One region of the Specibacter sp. NPDC078692 genome, then DNA from elsewhere that is predicted to be linked to it. Evidence: predicted binding sites of a transcription regulator. Region 1 holds the regulator's gene; each other region holds the start of a gene.
What was found. Region 1 encodes HrcA, which represses chaperone genes, less so after heat shock. Its sites were predicted from a motif close to TTNGCACTCGNNNNNNNCGAGTGCNAA; they were not measured.
Positions count from the first base shown of each region.

Region 1 (4,002 bases):
TGAAGTTCGGGTCATTGTTGACCTTCATTTCCACGTACAGGTCACCTGAGGGGCCGCCGGCGGGGCCAGCCTCGCCCTGATTGGCCAATTGGATGCGCGTACCGGTGCCCACACCGGCCGGAACCTTGATGGTCAGGGTGCGGCGATCGCGGACACGGCCTTCGCCCATGCACTCGTTGCAGGGGTCAATGATCATGGTGCCGAAGCCCTGGCAGGAGTTGCAAGTGGCCAGCGTCATGACATTGCCGAGGATGGAGCGCATGGGACGCTGGATCTGGCCAGCACCGTGGCAAATATCGCAGGTGGTCGGCGAGGTGCCCTCCCGGCAGCAGCTGCCTTCACAGGTGGGGCAGGTGATGGCGGTGTCGATTTCGAGCTTTTTGTTCACACCGAAGACGGCCTCGCGCAGTTCTACGCGCACCGTGATGAGGGCGTCCTGGCCTCGCCGCATGCGTGATGCGGGACCGCGTCCCCCGCCACCACCGCCGGCACCACCGAAGAAGGTCTCAAAGATGTCCTGGAAGGCGAAGCCTTCGCCGCCAAAGCCGCCGCCTCCGCCGCCAACATCGTTGCCGTTTTCATTGCCCGTGGTGTCGTAGACACGGCGCTTCTGCGGGTCCGAGAGCACCTCATAGGCGTGCGTGACGGCCTTGAAGCGGTCCTGAGCATCCGGGGCGTCGTTGACGTCCGGGTGCAACTTGCGGGCAAGCTTGCGGTAGGCCTTCTTAATTTCCTCGGCCGTTGCGTCGCGGGCGACGCCCAATGCATCGTAATGGTTACTCAAAGTGTTGCTCTCTTTTGTTGAATCGGTGGCCGCTTAGCCGGCCAAAATTCTCGATAAGTACTGGGCCACGGCGCGAACGCTGGCCATCGTGTTGGGGTAGTCCATCCGGGTTGGGCCGACCACTCCGAGCTTGGCGTTCTCGCCAGGCACATAGCTGGTGGCCACCACAGAAGCTTCCGCCAGTGAATCGTGAGGGTTTTCACGGCCAATCACCACAGCCATGCCCAACGAGTCCTGAGCCATTGCTTCCAGCAGCCGCAGCAGTACGACCTGCTCCTCTAGAGCGTCCAAGACGGGGCCAATGCTCAAGGGGAAATCATTGTTGGACCGGGCAAGGTTGGCCGTCCCTGCCATGACAATGCGGTCTTCTCGGGCGCTGTGCGCCAAAATCGCCAGACCTTGGGCCAGCCGTGCAGCCGCAGCCTGCTCAGCTACTGGAACCTCGAGCGGAATCCTGACCACCGCAGCAGGAAGTTGGGCCACAGTCAGTCCGTTCAGACTAGCCATGAAGAGTCTCCGCAACCCGGCGAGAATGTCCTCATCTACGGCGGCACCTAGGTCAATCACGTTCTGTTCCACTTTGCCCGAGGCGAGGATCAGCACCACCAGCACCTGGTGAGCCGCTAATGAAACGAATTCGATGTGCCGTACCGTGGCTGCTGTGGTGCGCGGGTACTGAACCACAGCCACCTGGTTGGTCAGCTGTGCCAGTGTCCGTACGGTGCGTTCCAAAACGTCGTCAAGATCGGTGGGACCGTCCAACAGTACCGAAATGGCGCGCCGCTCGGCTGCTGAAAGTGGCTTGACCGAAGCCAGCTGATCGACGAAGAGCCGGTAGCCCTTATCGGTGGGAATGCGCCCGGAACTGGTGTGCGGAGCGGTAATCAGCCCCTCTTCCTCCAGTGCGGCCATGTCATTGCGGATGGTGGCACTGGAGACGCCCAGGTGATGCCGTTCCACCAAAGCCTTGGAGCCGACAGGTTCACGTGAATGCACATAATCTTCGACAATGGCGCGCAGAACTTCCAATTTCCGTGGTTCACTCATGCTCGGCACCTCCCTTCAGCCTTCTCACCGTAACTTTGCCCAAACTTCACCGCGTCACTTCAGCGCATCAGCTTTCCACCGAGTACGCCCAGTGGCTCTTGATAACTAACTTTTAGCACTCTACCCAACCAAGTGCTAAGTCTAATACTTTTTCAGACCACCCACCCATGGCTTATCGACACCCCGCGCGCACACGCCATGCCCCTATACGGCTAGTGCCACGAGGGCGGGCACAGCACGCGATAGCATGGCTTTTCACCCTGTAGCGTTCGCCATGAGCGTTGCCTTGAGCGTCAAAAGTCAGGTTTCTCCATGCATTTCAATGACGTACCTCACCACCAGTGGGGCCCCCTGGACCTCAGCGCCCCGCCAGAACGGGTGTTGCGCAAGGTGGAGGCCCGTTCGGGTCTCGTCGTCGAAGACGTGCAAACAGGCTGGGTGGGAGCTGTGGTGCGGCTGGAGAAATCCGGCGGCATGCACATTGTGGAACTCGCCGATCGACGTGAGAAGATCCGCGCCTTCCCACTCGGTTTCGGCTTCCTGCTGGAAGGCGAACCCATTGAACTCATCGCCCCCACAGCGGCTGGCGCACCCAAGCAGGTCTTGCGTACCGCTTCAGGTTCCGTCAAGGTCACCGGGGACCGTGCCAAGGTTGCCAAAGCCAGCCGGATCTGGGTCGAGGGCAAGCACGACGCCGAACTCGTCGAGAAAGTCTGGGGAGATGATCTGCGGGTGGAAGGAATCGTTGTAGAACCGCTGCGAGGCATTGACGACCTTGCCGCCGCCGTGGCCGACTTCAGACCCGGACCCAACCGCCGTTTGGGCATTTTGGTAGACCACTTGGTGCCAGGCTCCAAGGAAACTCGAATTGTGGCCAATCTCATGCAGAAGCCTGGCGTTCGGGCGAACGTCCTCGTCGTTGGACACCCGTACGTCGATGTCTGGCAGGCCATCAAACCTTCCACTCTGGGCATCCCTGCATGGCCGATTATCCCGCGGACTATGGAGTGGAAGGCGGGTATCCTCCAAGCTTTTGGCTGGCCGCACACAACTGCCGAAGACATCGGTCTGGGCTGGCAGCGATTGCTTTCACGGGTGAGTTCCTACTCCGATCTGGAGCCTTCACTGCTGGGTCGTGTCGAGGAAGTCATTGATTTCCTGACAGCACCCGTATCCTAGAGGCAGGGCAATGATCTTTCACGCCCGTAGCTTCGCACGCTGAAAGGCCTGAAACTGTGAGCCACCCGGCCAACCAGAAGAACCAAAATAACGAAAATGGCGCCGTACCATTGCAGCCCCTCACACCGTCTGAAGACAAGCAGTGGGCTTTCATGTCACATTGCGGTGGCATTTTGGGTTGCGTTCCATCACTTTTGATTTACAAGTTCATGGCGCCCCGCGGCCGTTTTACGGCACAGGAATCCAAGGAAGCCCTAAACTTCACTTTGATCCCCACCATTGTGGCGGTCTTGTTGAACATCCTGGCTTTTGTCATGCAGCTGATCAACCCGGGCTCAGGCACGGCATTTTCCCTGCTGGCACTGCTGATCTGGGCTTTCCTGACCGTCTTCGCCATCATTGGCGCCGTGCGGGTCAACAACGACCAGCCGTACCGCTACCCGTGGAATCCGCGCCTAATCAAGTAACGCGTAGCCAACAAACTCCGAAGTTAAAAGCAAAAGTTAAAAGCAAAGGGGGCTAGCTCACTAAGAGCTAGCCCCCTTTGTGTATGCCCGGAGATCCTGCTAGTCCAGGAGCGCGCGGGTTACAGCGTCACCCAGTAGCCGCCCCTTGAGAGTGAGTACTAAAGTCCCGGCGAAGGCCTTCACTGGGTCAACGAGTTCCCCAGCTATGAGCCCGGCAACTGCCTTGCGGGCAGCCGGAGACAGTGTCTCGATAGCCAGGCCCTGTTTCAATCTAGAGACCAGCATGATGCGTTCAAGCTCACGGGTATCAGCGTCAAGGGTTTCGCGCCCGGCCGCCGGCGATTCGCCCTTGTCCAGGCGGTTTGCATATGCCGTGGGGTGCTTGACGTTCCACCAGCGGACGCCACCCATATGTGAGTGTGAGCCAGGCCCGATCCCCCACCAGTCGTCCCCGCGCCAATAAGCCAGATTGTGCTGGCACGCGTCCTGCGGTGTCCGGGACCAGTTGCTGACCTCGTACCACGA
Region 1 is NZ_JBFBLV010000003.1:159,557-163,558, reverse strand. Features, by position in the region: gene dnaJ (molecular chaperone DnaJ) at 1-784, opposite strand, end outside; gene hrcA (heat-inducible transcriptional repressor HrcA) at 818-1,831, opposite strand; gene AB0O97_RS03460 (DUF3097 domain-containing protein) at 2,144-3,010, shown strand; gene AB0O97_RS03455 (DUF4870 domain-containing protein) at 3,067-3,477, shown strand; gene hemW (radical SAM family heme chaperone HemW) at 3,577-4,002, opposite strand, start outside.

Region 2 (4,002 bases), on a different contig from region 1:
GGAATCGAAGGCCTTGACACCGGCCTGGATCAGAGCAACGCCACCGCCGGGGACGATGCCTTCTTCGACAGCAGCCTTGGCATTACGCACTGCATCTTCAATGCGGTGCTTGCGTTCCTTGAGCTCAACTTCGGTTGCCGCACCAGCCTTGATGACTGCAACGCCGCCGGCCAGCTTGGCCAGGCGTTCCTGCAGCTTCTCGCGGTCGTAGTCGGAATCGGAGTTTTCGATTTCGGCACGGATCTGAGCAACGCGACCTGCGATGGCCTCGGCGTCGCCGGCTCCATCAACAATGGTGGTCTCGTCCTTGGTCACAACAACCTTGCGAGCCTTACCCAGCAGGTCAAGTGTGGTGTTTTCCAGCTTGAGGCCTACTTCTTCAGCGATGACCTGGCCACCGGTGAGGATGGCGATGTCGGAGAGCTGAGCCTTGCGGCGGTCGCCGAAGCCCGGTGCCTTGACGGCGACGGACTTGAACAGGCCACGGATCTTGTTCACGATCAGTGTTGCCAGTGCTTCGCCTTCGATGTCTTCGGCGATGATCAGCAGCGGCTTGTTTGAAGCCATGACCTTTTCCAGAACTGCAACAAGGTCCTTGACGCTGGAGATCTTGGAGTTCACGATCAGGATGTACGGGTCTTCGAGGACCGTTTCCTGACGCTCGGTGTCGGTTACGAAGTAAGCGGAGATGTAACCCTTGTCGAAGCGCATGCCTTCGGTGAGTTCAAGCTCCAAGCCGAAGGTGTTGGACTCCTCGACGGTGATGACGCCTTCCTTGCCGACCTTATCCAAGGCTTCAGCAATGAGGGCACCGATCTCGGGATCGCCGGCGGAGATGGACGCGGTAGCGGCGATCTCTTCCTTGGTCTCGATTTCCTTGGCGGAAGCGAGCAGCTGCTCGATGACGGCTGCAACAGCCTTCTCGATGCCGCGCTTGAGGGACAGCGGGTCGGCTCCGGCAGCTACGTTGCGGAGGCCTTCCTTGACCAGAGCCTGAGCCAGAACGGTGGCTGTGGTGGTGCCGTCGCCAGCGATGTCGTCAGTCTTCTTGGCGACTTCCTTGACCAGCTCAGCGCCGATCTTCTCATAGGGATCGTCAAGTTCAATTTCCTTGGCGATGGATACACCATCGTTGGTGATCGTGGGGGCGCCCCACTTCTTTTCGAGAACAACGTTGCGACCGCGCGGGCCCAAGGTTACCTTGACAGCGTCGGCGAGGATGTTCAACCCACGCTCAAGACCGCGGCGTGCCTCTTCATCAAATGCAATGAGCTTGGCCATGGAGGCTTCAGTCCTTTCGGGACAGTCATTTTTACGATTCTTATCTCCTCGCAAGGCGCCCGCGACGGACGGATCAGTCTCTGTTGATCTAGTTACAACAGCGGCAAACCCTCGCCCAGTGAGGAAAGTTCAATACCCTGACAGCGACAAAACAGCTAGAAACTAGCAGTCACCACCTCAGAGTGCTAACTCAATAATTAGCACTCGACACCCCAGAGTGCAAGCGGGAGCGTCACTATGAGCTTGCGGCGAACGTCTAAGCAGCAACTTCGAACCCCACACTGCCAGCACTGCGTGCGACGTTTAGGCGCCCGGACCCAAAATTATGGCGAGGGGCACGCCAAACTCCGGCGCCTCCGCCAGGGCAGGGATGCCCAGCAATGCACTGAGCGCCTCTGCGTTTGCCTTCTGCTCAATGCCGCTATACATGATGACCGAAGCAGCCTGAGCCTGACCATTCCAGTTGGCGGCTGTCGATACCGTCCAACCGTCCACCTGAACCCGCCCTGCATAACTTGCGGCCAGACCCGGTATACCGGTGGCGTTGTAGATAGCCACAGGAATGCTCTTGTCCACGACGGAGTCGGGGCTCGGCGACGGGGAAGGGGTCGGCGTCGGAGTCTCCACAGGAGTCGTGGAGGGTGCTGGCGTCGTGGGAGGAGCTGAGGTGGTGCTCGGCGGCGCGGTAGCGGTCTCACTCACGGTGGCCGGCGGCTGCGTGATGTTGTTATTGAGCATCTTCGGCATGATGAAAAAGGCCAGCAGCCCTACACACAGTGCAACGATGCCCACAACCATCAACGGCATCAGTGAGCGCCGCTGGGGTGCAATCGAAGCACGGTGGACGCCGTGGCGCGCCGAGTTCTCCTCGATAGCGTCGAATTCATCCCGCGGGTAATTACTCATTGTGCAGTGTCATCCTTGTGGGTACGGTCCTGTTGGTACGGCGGTAGTAGGCGCGGCGGCGAATGGCTACGTTGGCGAAACCGTGGATCATTTCCCGAGCCGGCGTGCGGACCGGGCCTGTTGCCGCGACGTACGTAGTCTACGCAACCGCTTGACCAGCATGGGGTCATAGGCCAGCGCGGCTTCCGTGTCGATCAACGCGTTCAAAACTTGGTAATAGTGGGTTGCTGAGAGGTCGAACAGCTCCCGGATGGCTTGTTCCTTGGCGCCGGCATACTTCCACCATTGGCGCTCCAGGTCGAGCATCTGCTGCTCACGCGCACTGAGTCCCGCCAGCGCTTCGGGTACTGCCAGTGCTTCGGGTACTTCCGAATTTTCCGGCGTTGCGGCAGGGTCCACTGGATTGTGCTCCGTTTGGACTGCTTCGGCCACAACAGCCCTCCATTCCTCATCCTCAGCAGGGCAGCAATCATCAGCCCGCATTGTCAATGATAAGGGTGAATCACATCCCTGTCATTTGGGTTTCTGTGAACAAGACACGCATCACACCTACCTGTGGAGGAATCAAGCCACGCCTGGCCCGCTCTCACAACGGCTCAGCATGGCTCACAATGGACACTATGGACAGCTCACCCAGCCTCTTCGACCTCCCGCCACCACCCCCGTGGGACACAACTCAATTGCAGGCCCTTGCCGCCCTGAAATCCGATCCCCTCTCGCACATGGCGCCCGATTGGGCCGCGGCACTAGCCCCGCAGGAATCCGCGCTGCGAAAACTAGGTGCCATGCTTCAAGACGAGTACGACGCCGGCACTCGCTTCCTGCCTCACCCCACCCAGGTGTTGCGCGCCTTGGGCACCCCACTGGCGGATGTCAAGGTCTTGATTGTGGGGCAAGATCCCTACCCCACCCCTGGGCATTCGGTGGGTCTGGCGTTTTCCGTGGATAGAGCTACTCACCCACTCCCCCGCAGCCTGAACAACATTTACAAGGAACTCGCCACTGATTTGGGCATCCCACCAGCAAGCCATGGTGACCTTAGCGCCTGGTCGCGGCAGGGCGTCCTCCTTCTGAACCGGGTGCTCACGGTAGCGCCGGGAGCGGCAGGATCGCACCGGCGTCGTGGGTGGGAAGAGGTCACCGAAGCAGTCATCCGCACCCTAATCACCCGGGAGAAACCACTCGTGAGCGTGTTGTGGGGCAAAGACGCCCAAAACTTGGCCCCAATACTGGAAGCGACGGCCGTGATTGAATCAGCACACCCGAGTCCGTTGTCAGCGTCGCGCGGCTTCTTTGGCTCCAAACCCTTCAGCCGCGTCAATGATCAGCTAGTAGCGCAAGGAGCCTCCCCCATCGATTGGGCACTACCTCAATGACCTAGACTGATTAGGACAAGCTAACTTTGCGTAATTATTTCGCTCACCACGCGGGCCAGTGCCCGGCACCTAGGAGCTCATCGTGACAACAACTCATACCGCTGCCACACGCCCGGCTGGACGAGGCGGAAAGCCCCGCATTCAGCACACCCTGCAGGTGCTGCGCAAGGAAACTCTGAGCCCGCACATGGTGCGCATCGTGGCCGGCGGCCCCGGGATGGCAAAATTTGAGCCCAGTTACGCCACGGATATGTACGTGAAGATCCTGTTCCTGCACCCCGGCGTTGAGTACACCGCGCCCGTGGATGTGGCAGCGCTGCGCGAGTCGCTGCCGCGAGAGCAATGGCCCGTGACACGCACCTACACCGTCCGTTGGGTGGACCTGGCCGCGCAGGAACTTGCCATTGACTTTGTGCTGCACGGCGAATCCGGTCTGGCC
Region 2 is NZ_JBFBLV010000011.1:31,616-35,617, reverse strand. Features, by position in the region: gene groL (chaperonin GroEL) at 1-1,281, opposite strand, end outside; gene AB0O97_RS09780 (LytR C-terminal domain-containing protein) at 1,585-2,187, opposite strand; gene AB0O97_RS09775 (DUF3263 domain-containing protein) at 2,275-2,541, opposite strand; gene AB0O97_RS09770 (uracil-DNA glycosylase) at 2,910-3,563, shown strand; gene AB0O97_RS09765 (siderophore-interacting protein) at 3,646-4,002, shown strand, end outside.
Region 2: groL (chaperonin GroEL) is a predicted target of HrcA. The motif match lies at 1,444-1,470, and genes of this name have one in related genera.

Region 3 (4,002 bases), on a different contig from region 1:
GACGCCTGCCCGGTCAGCCAGTGTGGCCGCTTCGTCGAGATAGTGCGTGGTCAGCAAGATGGTGGTTCCTTCGCTTTTCAGCTGATTGATCAGGTCCCAGAATTGGCGCCGGGCCTCCGGGTCAAAGCCAGTGGTGGGCTCATCCAGGAACAAAAGCTTTGGCCGGCCAATAATTCCCAACGCCACATCCACGCGCCGACGCTGCCCGCCGGAGAGCTTGCTGATCCGCGTTTTGGCTTTGCTGCCCAGCCCCACAGCCTCAATAACATCGGCCACCTTCCGCGGATGAGGGTAGTACGCGGCGAAGTGATTCAGTTGTTCAAGCACGGTGACGTTGCCGCTTTCACCCGTAGACTGCAGCACGATCCCCAAGTGGGCTTTCCAGTCCAGGCCTCCTCGTTGGGGATCAACGCCCAGAACCTGAACATCGCCGCTGCTCCTATCCCGGTATCCTTCCAGAATCTCAATGGTGGTGCTCTTCCCTGCCCCGTTGGGGCCAAGAAGTGCAAACGTTTCACCTTCGTGGATATCGAAGCTGATGCCATCCACGGCTGTGAAAGCGCCATAGCTTTTCTTCAGGTCACGCACTTGAACAGGGCTTAAGGTCATGGCTGCATCTTTGCACTGTGCTGCGTTTGCGACAACAACGTTTCAGGGCACGGAAGATGAAGTTTTAGGCGGTCAACCCAGCCATGTCAGCATCAGGTGCAGTGCGCCGCCCACCAGGGCAGACACAAAGGTGCGCCGTGAGCGAAACCCGGCCCGCCGTCGTCGTACTTTTAAGCGTGAAACTGGCACTCGCCTTGACCGAGTGCTAATCAGTTCCCTAGAGTCAGAGTTAGCACTCTCACCCTGAGGGTGCCAACTTGCTTATCTTTTTGGCCATGGGAGCATCACCGGCACCGCGACGACGGTTGGGCTCCACACAACATGGGCGAGAAGATTGCCAAGCATCCAAAAAATTTACGTGTGAAGGAGAGGTCCGAGTGTCGGTCTCTATTAAGCCTCTTGAGGATCGTATTGTTGTTCGCCAGCTCGAAGCAGAGCTGACTACCGCTTCCGGTCTGGTTATCCCGGACACTGCCAAGGAAAAGCCCCAGGAGGGCGAAGTAGTGGCAGTGGGCCCCGGCCGCGTTGACGACAACGGCAACCGTGTCCCGATCGACGTTGCTGTTGGCGACGTAGTCATCTACTCCAAGTACGGTGGCACCGAAGTCAAGACCGGTGGCGAGGAACTGTTGGTTCTCTCTGCCCGCGACGTACTGGCAATCGTCGTTAAGTAACGACCTTCGTCAACCACTTTTGTAAAGCCCCGTGCCGGATCGGTGATCGAGCCTGTCGAGATCAGTCACCGGCGCGGGGTCTTTGCGTGAAAGGACATAACGCATGGCAAAGCAGCTTCAGTTTAATGACGATGCACGCAAGGCCCTCGAGGCCGGCATCGACAAGTTGGCGGACACCGTCAAAGTAACGTTGGGCCCGCGCGGTCGCAACGTTGTGCTCGATAAGAAGTGGGGTGCCCCCACCATCACCAACGACGGCGTGACGATCGCTCGCGAAGTTGAGTTGGAAGACCCCTACGAAAACCTTGGCGCACAGCTGGCCAAGGAAGTTGCCACGAAGACCAACGATGTTGCCGGCGACGGCACCACCACGGCCACCGTTTTGGCACAGGCACTGGTCAAGGAAGGCCTGCGCAACGTAGCCGCAGGTGCGGCTCCCAGCGAGCTCAAGCGCGGCATCCAGGTTTCGGTTGAAGCCATTGCCAAGCGCCTGCTGGAGAACGCTCGCCCGGTTGAGGGTGGACAGGTTGCAGAAGTTGCAGCCATCTCCGCTCAGAGCCAGGAAATCGGCGACCTGCTCGCCGAGGCGTTCGATAAGGTCGGCAAGGATGGTGTCATCACCATTGAAGAGTCCTCCACCACCTCCACCGAACTGGTCCTCACCGAGGGCATGCAGTTCGACAAGGGCTACCTGTCCCCGTACTTCGTCACCGACGCAGAACGCCAGGAAGCAGTCATGGAAGACGCACTGGTTCTGATCAACCAGGGCAAGATCTCCAACCTGCAGGAATTCCTGCCGCTGCTGGAAAAGGCACTTGCTGCCAACAAGCCGCTGTTCATCATTGCAGAAGACGTCGACGGCGAGGCTCTGTCCACGCTGATCGTCAACCGCCTGCGCGGTACGTTGAACGTTGTAGCTGTCAAGGCACCGGGCTTCGGTGACCGCCGCAAGGCCATGCTGCAGGACATTGCAATCCTGACCGGCGCACAGGTTGTCTCCCCGGAGATTGGCCTGTCCCTGGACCAGGTTGGCCTTGAGGTACTGGGTACGGCTCGCCGCATCACGGTCACCAAGGACAACACCACCATCGTTGACGGTGCTGGCACGGCTGAGGATGTTGCTGACCGTGTTGCTCAGCTGCACGCCGAGCTCAAGCGCACCGACTCCGACTGGGACAAGGAAAAGCTGCAGGAACGTCTGGCCAAGCTGGCTGGCGGCATCGGCGTGATCAAGGTTGGCGCAGCCACCGAGGTTGAGCTGAAGGAAAAGAAGCACCGCATTGAGGACGCTGTTTCAGCAACTCGTGCAGCTTTGGAAGAGGGCATTGTCGCCGGTGGCGGTTCCGCACTGGTACAGGCCGCTAAGGCTCTCGACGAAGACGCTGCCGTTCTGGCGTTGACCGGCGATGCCGCAACTGCTGTTGAGCTGGTTCGTAAGGCTGTTGCTCAGCCGTTGCGCTGGATCGCACAGAACGCTGGCCACGACGGTTACGTTGTTGTGCACAAGGTTGGCGAGCTTGAAGACGGCTTCGGCTTCAACGCTGCTACCGGTGTTTACGAGAACCTGGTCAAGGCCGGCGTCATCGACCCGGTCAAGGTCACCCGTTCAGCCCTGCGCAACGCTTCCTCCATCGCGGCTTTGGTGCTCACCACCGAAGTTCTCGTGACGGACAAGCCTGCCGAGGACGAAGAAGCACACCAGCACTAGTCCCCACTGGCCGGCCCGGTAAATCGCTGACGTGATTTCCCGGGCCGGCCACCGGGAACTTGGCCACTGGGAACTGGGTGGGCGTGGGACCACCCACGCCCATCCACGCCCATCCTGCGGGTGGAGTTCGTTAAAAGACGGCGCTTGCGGGTAAAGATGGTTGTATACAGCCATCCTTACCCGCAAGCGCCGTCTTTTTGCGTTCTACTTCCGACGACGCCCCGGCACCAGGGCTCGCAGGGCGTACAAGATTGTGGCAAGATCGATCACTTCCTGAGCCAGGGCGCCTGCCACGGCTGGAATCATGCCAAACGCCGCCACGATCATCAGCCCCACACTCAGAATGATGCCGATCCAGATACTCTCTACAGCGATGCGGATGGTTCGTTGCCCGATCGCCACGGACTGCGCCACCTTGGCCAAGTCGTCGACCATGATGACAACGTCTGCTGATTCGCTCGCGGCAGTAGATCCTTTCGCTCCCATGGCAATTCCGACGTCGGCCGCGGCTAGTACCGGTGCGTCGTTGATACCGTCGCCCACCATCAGGACTCCGCGGTTGGGCAACTCGTTGACAAGCCGGACCTTATCCGCCGGCAATAGGCTGGCATAAACCTTGGTAATGCCAGCCTCGGCGGCGATGAAGTTCGCCGTGGCTGCGGCGTCACCCGTGAGCATCACGGTGTCGGAAACCCCCAAGGCGCGCAATTGAGCGAGTGTTGAGGCGGCTTCGGGTCGTAGCAGATCGCGCATGATCAAGGTCCCGGCAAACTCACCATCAACACCCACATACACGGCAAGTTGCCCGCCAGCTAGGGACGCTTCTTGGACCCCTGCGGAGTGGGAAGCCACAAACGACTGCTTGCCGACAAGTACCCGGTGGCCGTTGATGAGCGCGCTGACGCCATTGGTGGCATGCTCGCTCGCATCATCGGAAGTTAACAGTGACAGCCCCCTCGAAAGCGCTTCAGCCACTACCGCCGCAGCAAGTGCATGGGAGGAGTATTGTTC
Region 3 is NZ_JBFBLV010000005.1:95,674-99,675, reverse strand. Features, by position in the region: gene AB0O97_RS05565 (ABC transporter ATP-binding protein) at 1-609, opposite strand, end outside; gene groES (co-chaperone GroES) at 987-1,283, shown strand; gene groL (chaperonin GroEL) at 1,387-2,991, shown strand; gene AB0O97_RS05550 (heavy metal translocating P-type ATPase) at 3,196-4,002, opposite strand, start outside.
Region 3: groES (co-chaperone GroES) is a predicted target of HrcA. The motif match lies at 792-818, and genes of this name have one in related genera.